Regions from separate parts of the Bradyrhizobium sp. 23AC genome, predicted to be linked through region 2. Evidence: riboswitches for the same ligand, from Rfam matches in the RefSeq annotation. Region 2 holds a riboswitch; the other holds the start of a gene.
The links. Region 2 has a riboswitch for glycine ahead of RAD10_RS24160 (D-amino acid dehydrogenase). Riboswitches for the same ligand answer to the same signal wherever they lie in the genome.

Region 1 (4,383 bases), on a different contig from region 2:
CGCCTCGGACGCAGCTTCCCCGGACCCCTTCCAGGACTCGCGCGCCTTGGCTTTCTGCCGCTCCATCGCATCGGAGAAGGAAGCCTGGTCGACGCTGATGCCGCGCGACTTCAGCGCGTCTTGCGTCAGGTCGAGCGGGAAGCCGTAGGTGTCATACAGCGTGAAGGCGACGTCGCCATCGAACATGTCGCCCTTTTTCAAGGACGCGCTCTTCTCGTCGAGGATGGCAAGGCCGCGGGTCAGCGTCTTGCGGAAGCGGGTCTCTTCCAGCCGCAGCGTTTCCTCGATCAGATTCTCCGCGCGCATCAAGTCGGGATAGGCCTGGCCCATCTCGCGGACCAGCGCCCAGACCAGCCGATGCATCAGCGGCTCTTTCGCACCGAGCAACTGCGCATGGCGCATCGCGCGGCGCATGATCCGGCGCAGCACGTAGCCGCGGCCCTCGTTCGAGGGCAGCACGCCGTCCGCGACCAGGAAGGCCGAAGAGCGCAAATGATCGGCGATGACGCGGAACGAGGCGACGGTCTGCTCGTTCGGCCCGCTGCCGAGCGCGGACGATGTCGCATCGATCAAATGGCGGAACAGATCGGTCTCGAACACGCTGTCGACGCCCTGCATGATGCAGGCCATGCGCTCCAGGCCCATGCCGGTGTCGATCGAGGGACGCGGCAGATCCACGCGCTCCTCCTTCGTCACCTGCTCATATTGCATGAACACGAGATTCCAGAATTCGAGGAAGCGGTCGCCGTCCTCTTCCGGCGAGCCCGGAGGTCCGCCCCAGATGTGATCGCCGCGATCGATGAAGATCTCCGAGCACGGGCCGCACGGGCCGGTGTCGCCCATCGCCCAGAAATTGTCGGAGGTCGGGATGCGGATGATGCGGTCGTCGGAGAAGCCGGCGATCTTCTTCCAGAGCCCGTGCGCCTCGTCGTCGGTGTGGTAGACGGTGACGAGCAGCTTGTCCTTGTTGAGCCCGAAGTCCTTCGTGATCAGCTTCCAGGCGAGCTCGATCGCGCGCTCCTTGAAATAATCGCCGAACGAGAAGTTGCCGAGCATCTCGAAGAAGGTGAGATGGCGCGCGGTGTAGCCGACATTGTCGAGGTCGTTGTGCTTGCCTCCGGCGCGCACGCATTTCTGCGACGTGGTGGCGCGCTGATAGGGCCGCTTCTCGACGCCGGTGAAGACGTTCTTGAACTGCACCATGCCGGCATTGGTGAACATCAACGTCGGATCGTTGCGCGGCACCAATGGCGAGGACGACACGATCTCGTGGCCGTTCTCGGCAAAGAAGTTCAGAAAGGTCGACCTGATCTCGTTGACGCCGCTCATGTTCATCCAATCGGGTGTGCTTGGACCCGCTATAGGCCATCCAAACCTGACATTTAGGCTGATATCTGCGGGCCACAGCGCTTTTAGACAAGGCCAGCTTCGCTGTCCAGAAACTGTGCAAGGAGATCAGAGGGTTGCCGCAGCCGCTCAATCCCCTTTGCAATCCCGTTGATAGGGCAAGCGGACGCGTTGACAGGCTTGGCCGCCCTGTGGTCTGTACCCATCTGTATCGTACGGCCACGTCGGGAGAGACCGGCTTTAGGCAGCCGGCGCCGAAGGAGCAACCGCCCCGGAAACTCTCAGGCAAAAGGACCGCGTGGCTTTGACAGCATCTGGAAAGAGGCGCCGACGGGATTAGACCCGGATGGCTCCCGCCGACGGGATAATACTCTCAGGCACAGCGACAGATGGGGCTTCGACTGGTGTCCTCAGGGAATCGTCCCGGGGGAACCGCCGAGGGCCCCTGTGATGCTAGCGCGCGACGACCAAGATTCCCTGAAACGTACGCCCCTTCATGGGCTTCATGTCTCCCTGGGCGGCAAGATGGTGCCGTTCGCGGGCTATGACATGCCCGTGCAATACCCCGCGGGCGTGCTGAAGGAGCACCTCCATACCCGGACCTCCGCCGGCCTGTTCGACGTCTCCCATATGGGCCAGATCGCGCTCAGGCCGAAATCCGGCAGGGTCGAGGACGCCGCCCGCGCGCTGGAACGGCTGGTGCCGCAGGATATCGTGGCGATCGCGCCGGGACGGCAGCGCTACGCCCAGTTCACCAACGCCGATGGCGGAATTCTGGACGACCTGATGGTCGCCAATTTCGGCGATCACCTCTTCCTGGTCGTCAACGCCGCCTGCAAGGACGCCGACGAGGCGCATCTGCGCGCGAATCTCTCTGAAGACTGCGTCATCGATTCCCTCACAGACCGTGCGCTGATCGCGCTGCAGGGGCCGAAGGCCGAGGCGGCGCTGGCGAAATTGTGTGCAGAGGCGCCCGCCATGAAGTTCATGGACTCCGGCCCCCGCAAGGTGGCCGGCCTCGACTGTTTCGTCTCGCGCTCCGGCTACACCGGCGAGGACGGTTTTGAAATTTCGGTTCCCGCAGCCGATGCCGAACGTCTCGCCAAAGCTCTGCTCGAAAACACCGATGTGCTGCCGATCGGCCTGGGGGCCCGCGACAGCCTGCGGCTGGAAGCCGGGCTCTGCCTCTACGGCCACGACATCGACACCATGACCACGCCGGTCGAGGCCGCGCTGGAATGGTCGGTGCAGAAGTCGCGCCGCAGCGGCGGTGCGCGCGCCGGCGGCTTTCCCGGCGCCGAAAAAATCCTCGCCCATTTCGACAACGGCGCGGCCCGCCGCCGCGTCGGCCTGCTTGCCCAGGGACGCGCGCCGGTCCGCGAGGGCGCGCGACTGTTTGCTGACAGCGCCGGCGGCGAGCCGATCGGACAAGTCACATCGGGCGGTTTCGGCCCAAGCCTGAATGCGCCGGTCGCGATGGGCTATGTGCCCACCGCATCGAGCGCGCTCGGCACACAACTCTTCGCCGAGGTGCGCGGCCAGCGTCTGCCGGTCGCTGTCGCGGCCATGCCCTTCGTCAAGAACACCTACAAACGCTGAGGATTCGAGAATGACCACGACGCTGTACACCACCGACCATGAATGGCTCGCCATCGAGGGTGACGTCGCCACCGTCGGCATCACCGACTACGCCCAGCAGCAGCTCGGCGACGTCGTGTTTGTCGAACTGCCCAAGGTCGGCCGCACCCTGAAGAAGGCGGAAGCCGCCGCCGTGGTTGAGTCCGTCAAGGCGGCCTCGGACGTGTACGCGCCCGTGACCGGCGAAGTGCTCGAGACCAACGCCGAGCTCGCGGCCGAGCCGGCGATGGTGAACTCGGATGCGCAAGGCAAGGCCTGGTTCTTCAAGATCAAGATGGCCGACAAGGGCGAGCTCGGCGGCCTCATGGATGAAGCCGCCTACAAGGCACATACGGCGTGAGATGACGAGAACGGCCGCCCCATACTCGGTGTCATCACCCGCGAAGGCGGGTGATCCAGTACGCCGCGGCCCATCGGCTCAATCACAACCGCCTGCGTTTACCGGATGCCCCGCCCCAGTGCGCAATTGCGCACAAGGCGGGGCATGACACCGACAGATGATTTAAGCGAGGACCCATGATGACCGCGCACCGCAAATCCAACGGCGACACCGCAAGCTTCGTTCGCCGCCACATCGGCCCGTCCTCCCGCGATGTCACCGCGATGCTCGAGGCCGTCGGCGCTAGAAGCGTCGACGCCCTGATGGCGGAGACGCTGCCGGCCTCGATCCGGCAGGCCGCCCCGCTCGATCTCGGCAAGCCGCTCAGCGAGACCGAGGCGATCGCGCATATGGGCGAGCTCGCAGCCCAGAACCAGGTCTTCACCTCGCTGATCGGCCAAGGCTATTCCGGAACGATTTTGCCCGCGGTGATCCAGCGCAACATCCTGGAGAATCCGGCCTGGTACACGGCGTACACGCCCTACCAGCCCGAGATCAGCCAGGGCCGGCTGGAGGCGCTGCTCAACTTCCAGACCATGATCTGCGACCTCACCGGGCTCGACGTCGCCAACGCCTCGCTGCTCGACGAGGCCACCGCCGCGGCGGAAGCGATGGCGCTCGCGGAGCGGCATTCGCAGGTGAAGGCGCAAGCCTTCTTCGTCGACAAGGACGTGCATCCGCAGACGCTGGCTGTGATGCGCACCCGCGCCGAGCCGCTGGGCTGGACCCTGATCGTCGGCGATCCCCTCACCGATCTCACTGGGAGTGACGTGCTCGGCGCGCTGCTGCAATATCCGGGCTCTTCGGGCGCGGTGCGCGACCTCAGGCCCGCGATCGCAACACTAAAGGCCAAGGGCGCGCTCGCGATCGTTGCCGCCGATCTGCTGGCCCTGACGCTGCTCGCCTCGCCCGGCGAGCTCGGCGCCGACATCGCGATCGGCTCGGCGCAGCGTTTTGGCGTGCCGATGGGTTATGGCGGACCGCACGCGGCCTATATGGCGGTGCGCGATGCGCTGAAG
Region 2 (4,383 bases):
GGACCACGACTGCCACTTCGACTCCGGAGATGGCCGACTTGAGATCTGTCGAAATCAGGGTAGGCTTTGCAACTCCCTCGCCGAGCTTGCCGTCGAATGCAACGCCGCCGAGCTTGATGTGCGGCTCGAGCGTCTCGGCCGAACGCGCCCAGAAATGAACGGAGTGGCCCGCCAGAACCAATTCTGCGACCGAGGCCGTGCCCCCCGCCCCTCCTCCAAGTACGGCAACCTTCATTCTGTCCTCCGCAGATCGAAGCGTAAGTCGCGCCTCTTGAGAGGCAAACTTTGATCACAGCTTATGATCACAGCTATGATTGTCAAGCTTGAGAATTGCCAACCCGCTGCCTCATCGAAAGGCACTTCTGGAGCGTGACGCCGAACCATGACCGAGGGTTCGGCGGCGCAAGTCGGCTGTTTCGGGGCTGGAGCCGTTCATATCACTGGATCCGCGAGCACCCGGAACGGTTCCGTGATGCCGGGTCCAAATTCGCCAGCAAGGCAATCGGCGACCATCTCTGCGGTTGCGGCCGAAAGCGTCCACCCGAGATGGCCGTGGCCGGTGTTGTAGAAGACGCCCGGCATCCTGCCTCGACCGACCCGCGGCATCATGTTCGGCATCATCGGACGCAACCCGGCCCAGGGCACGACACGGTTGGTGTCGACAGAGGGGAACAGTGCTCGCGTCCAGTCAACCAGCGGCTTGATGCGATCCTGGCGGATGTCGCGGTTCATGCCGTTGAACTCCGCCGTTCCGGCGACGCGAAAGCGCGTGGCGCCCAATCGGCTGGTCACGATCTTGGCGCCATCATCGAGCAGGCTGACCCAAGGCGCCGCTCTCTGGCTCCGCTCGTCGTCGAGGTGCACGGTGATCGAATAGCCTTTTACAGGGTAGATGTTCAGCCGGTCGCCGAGCATCGCCGCGAGGTCGCGGCTTGCGGAACCGGCGCATATGACGACATTGTCGGCATCGATCTCTTCGACATGAGCCCCGCCTGAAGGCTCGTCACGCGAGTACTGGACGCGGAAAGTTTCGTCCCGAGCGATCTGCCTCACGGTGGCGTCAAACACGAAGCGCACGCCCCGCCTCTCGCAGGCCCTGGCGAGACCGCGGACGAACTTGTGGATGTCGCCGGTGGAATCCGACGGGGTATAGAAGCCTCCGAAGAAGTCGCCATGCAGCGTCGGCTCGATCGACTTCACCTCTGAGGCCGTCACCGGATGACGGTCAAGCCCTCCCTCCACCAGAATGGCATTGACCTTCAGCGCGTGCTGGAAACTCTGCTTGTCCCGGTAGAAGTGGAGGATGCCGCGACGTTCGTGATCGAAATCGATGCTCTCGCGCTCGGCGATGGCGAAGAGATGCTTGCGTGCGGCGATGGCGAGCCGTGTCGTCTCAACCGTGTTGTCGCGATAGTTCTTGATGTTGAAAATAAATTCGCCAAACCAGGCATATTTGTGCCAGGTCGGCGCTGGATTCATGAGGAGCGGTGCATCGCGCCTCAACATCCACTTCATTCCCTTGATGATCGTCGACCAGCTGTTCCAGACCTCCGCATTGCTCGCGGAAAGTTGGCCACCATTGGCGAACGATGTTTCCATGCCCGCGTAGCGCTGACGCTCGATCACCGTAACGGAATAGCCGCGATTGAGAAGGGCGTAGGCGGTGGTCACGCCGGTGATACCGGCGCCGATGACGACAACATGTGGCATTTCGCTCTCCGCGATCAAAGTTGGGAAGCGGACCGAAGCCCGCGGCTTGTCCCCAATCTGTCGCTGTACCTGAGAGATTAACCGCGACGGCTCAGCCGTCGCGGCGGTCCCCTTCGGTGGGCACTCGAAGTGCCACTCTCCAGATCGTTCAGCTGCACGGTCACTTTTGCCTGAGAGTTTCCTGGGGGTTGCTCCTTCGGCGCCGGTCAACACCGTCACGACGGCGACCGATCTCTCCCATGCAGCCTATTGAACGCGATAGGTTCTTCTCTCTTGCGCCTCCGCAATTGGAGTCGGCCTGTCAATTGCCAACGTCGTAAAGAGTCGTGGTCGTCTCGACCGCTTCGTCATGCAGACCAGCGCGCTCTACCGCCGCCGCGGCGAGTTGCCGGGCTTTGCGCCGAATCTGCGCCTCGTCGACTCCCTGCACCTTGCCGTCGACATATGACGGCTTCCCGTCAACCCAGGTTTGCACGATCGAAGCGGTCGATGCGGAGAATACCAGAGCCTGCAGTGGGTCGTAGAACGGCGTCCATTCGACGTGGTCCAGGTCGAAGAGGACGAAATCGGCCTTCTTGCCGATTTCCAGCGAACCGATCTCGTCGTCCCACATCAACGCCTTTGCACCTTCGATGGTCGCGGCGCGCAGTGCTTGTCGTGCGGTGAAGATGTCCGGTTGCAGGCGGGCGTCCTTGAACATGCCGGCGACGAGCAGCATTTGCCGCATGAGGTTCATGTTGCCGGCGGCCGACACGCCATCGGTGCCGAGGCCGACTTTAACACCGGCCTTCACCATCTCTGGATATTTTCCGATCGCGGTTGCTCCCTTCCCCAGCTTGAATGACGAGCATGGGCAGAAGGCGACGCTGGCGCCACGTTCGGCGAGAAGACGGACCTCTTCGTCGGAAACGGCCGCGCCGTGGGCGATCACCAGGTTCTTTCCGATGCCCCCGGCCCGATCGATGCGGGTGATGGGCCAGCAGCCATATTTCCTCTCGCAGACCTTTGCCTCCTCGATCGAGGTCGCGAGATGGTAGGTGGTGCCGACGCCAAGCCTCTCGGCCAATTTCACCGCTCCAACGTGGAGTTCGAGGCTACACGGCTCCTTGCCCTCGATATTGACCCAGCAACGTGCACGGCCGTCGAGGGCTCCGTTGTAGCGGACGACACAATCCTCGAGCACCTTGAGTGCCGCTTGGGCGTTCGGGAAGAAATGATGATCCACCATTTCCTTGGTCCAGCCGCGGGGGAGCTCAGGCGGAGGATTGTCGGCCGCGTGCCGCCCGGTGATGCCGCGAATGCCGACCTTTTCCATCGCGCGAATGACGATGCCGGGATCGTATTGCGAGCCCATGTCAAGAAAACAAGTGGTGCCACAGCGCAGCATCTCAGTGATGCCCAACAGCGCGCCCCAATATTCGTCTTCTTCGGTGATGTGAGCGTAAAACGGCTTAGCCCAGTGGAACACCCAGGCGCGGGTATTGAGATTATCCGGAAAGACCGCGCGCGACAGCGTCTCCGAAAGATGAACGTGGCTGTCGACGAAGCCCGGGCAGACACCGAGCATCTTGCCATCGATCACCTTGTCGAAACCGACCTTCTTTTGCCGCGCGGCCACGTCATCGGCTTGACCGATATCCGCGATACGGTCGTCTTCGACGACGAGGCTCGCGTTGCGCACAACCGTGTCGTTCTCGTCGACCGTAAAAGCAAAGTTCAAGTCCTTGATCAGCGTGCGCATGCCTCTTCACCCACTACTCTGCCATCACGATCGCCCCGCCGGCGCACCGCGCCGGGACGCCGGGCGATGTCGAGCGATCTTCAAACGAGCGAAACAGCTCGTCCCCTTGGAGCCACCGTCAAGCGACGGCAGCCCTGCGCACAGCCCCGCTCCTCTTGGCCGTACCCACGGGAATCAGCCGGTCGGTGTCGGCGTAGTCGGAAAGCAGTTCCGACCCATTGGCGGTCACCAGCAGCATATCCTTGTTCTGCATGCCGAAGCCATGGCCGGTGTCGTAACAAAGCGGTTCGAAACCGAGCACCATGTTCTCCTCGAGCGGCGCGTCGTTGCCCGGCTTGCCTAGCACCGGCGTCAGTCCGAGATAGGGATCTTCGTGCAGGTGCAGGCCGATGCCGTGACCCACGAACGAGATCGGCGGCAGACCGAGCTTGGCGAGCTTCGTAATGAACGCATCGTAGATGCTGCGACAGCTCGCACCCGGCTTCACCTTCTCCATGATCTCGTATTTGCATTCGACCAGATGCGCCCAGATCTTCTCGGCCATGGGCGGCGCCTCGCCGACGATCGCCGTGCGGCAAACGCCGGCCTGATAACCGTCGATGACCGAGAAAATCTCCACGCGGCAGACGTCTCCACGCTTCAAGATGCGCTCCGACGGGCCGACGTTCGGCAAGACGCTGCGCTCGCCGGTCGCCACGATCATCAGCTTGAAGTGATCGGCGCCCAGAGTATAGACATTGCGCGTCAAGTGCCCGGCGATGTCCATTTCGGAATTGCCCTCGTCGACCACGGCTAGTGTGTCGGTAATGGCCTGGTCGGCAATGCGGGAAAGCCTGCGCAAGAGCGCAATCTCCTCCGAAGTCTTGATCTGACGGAGCCGGGCCAGGATCGGCTCGGCGCGCTCGAACTTCGCGGCCGGCATGGCCGCGAGC

Region 1: another riboswitch for glycine. It lies ahead of gcvT (glycine cleavage system aminomethyltransferase GcvT); the one in region 2 lies ahead of RAD10_RS24160 (D-amino acid dehydrogenase).

Annotation. Positions count from the first base shown of each region.
Region 1 is NZ_JAVAYN010000017.1:119,928-124,310, forward strand. Features, by position in the region: gene alaS (alanine--tRNA ligase) at 1-1,329, opposite strand, end outside; glycine riboswitch at 1,563-1,653, shown strand; gene gcvT (glycine cleavage system aminomethyltransferase GcvT) at 1,798-2,946, shown strand; gene gcvH (glycine cleavage system protein GcvH) at 2,957-3,325, shown strand; gene gcvP (aminomethyl-transferring glycine dehydrogenase) at 3,505-4,383, shown strand, end outside.
Region 2 is NZ_JAVAYN010000011.1:17,156-21,538, forward strand. Features, by position in the region: gene RAD10_RS24155 (NAD/NADP octopine/nopaline dehydrogenase family protein) at 1-235, opposite strand, end outside; gene RAD10_RS24160 (D-amino acid dehydrogenase) at 433-1,710, opposite strand; glycine riboswitch at 1,858-1,960, opposite strand; gene RAD10_RS24165 (amidohydrolase family protein) at 2,012-3,451, opposite strand; gene RAD10_RS24170 (M24 family metallopeptidase) at 3,570-4,383, opposite strand, start outside.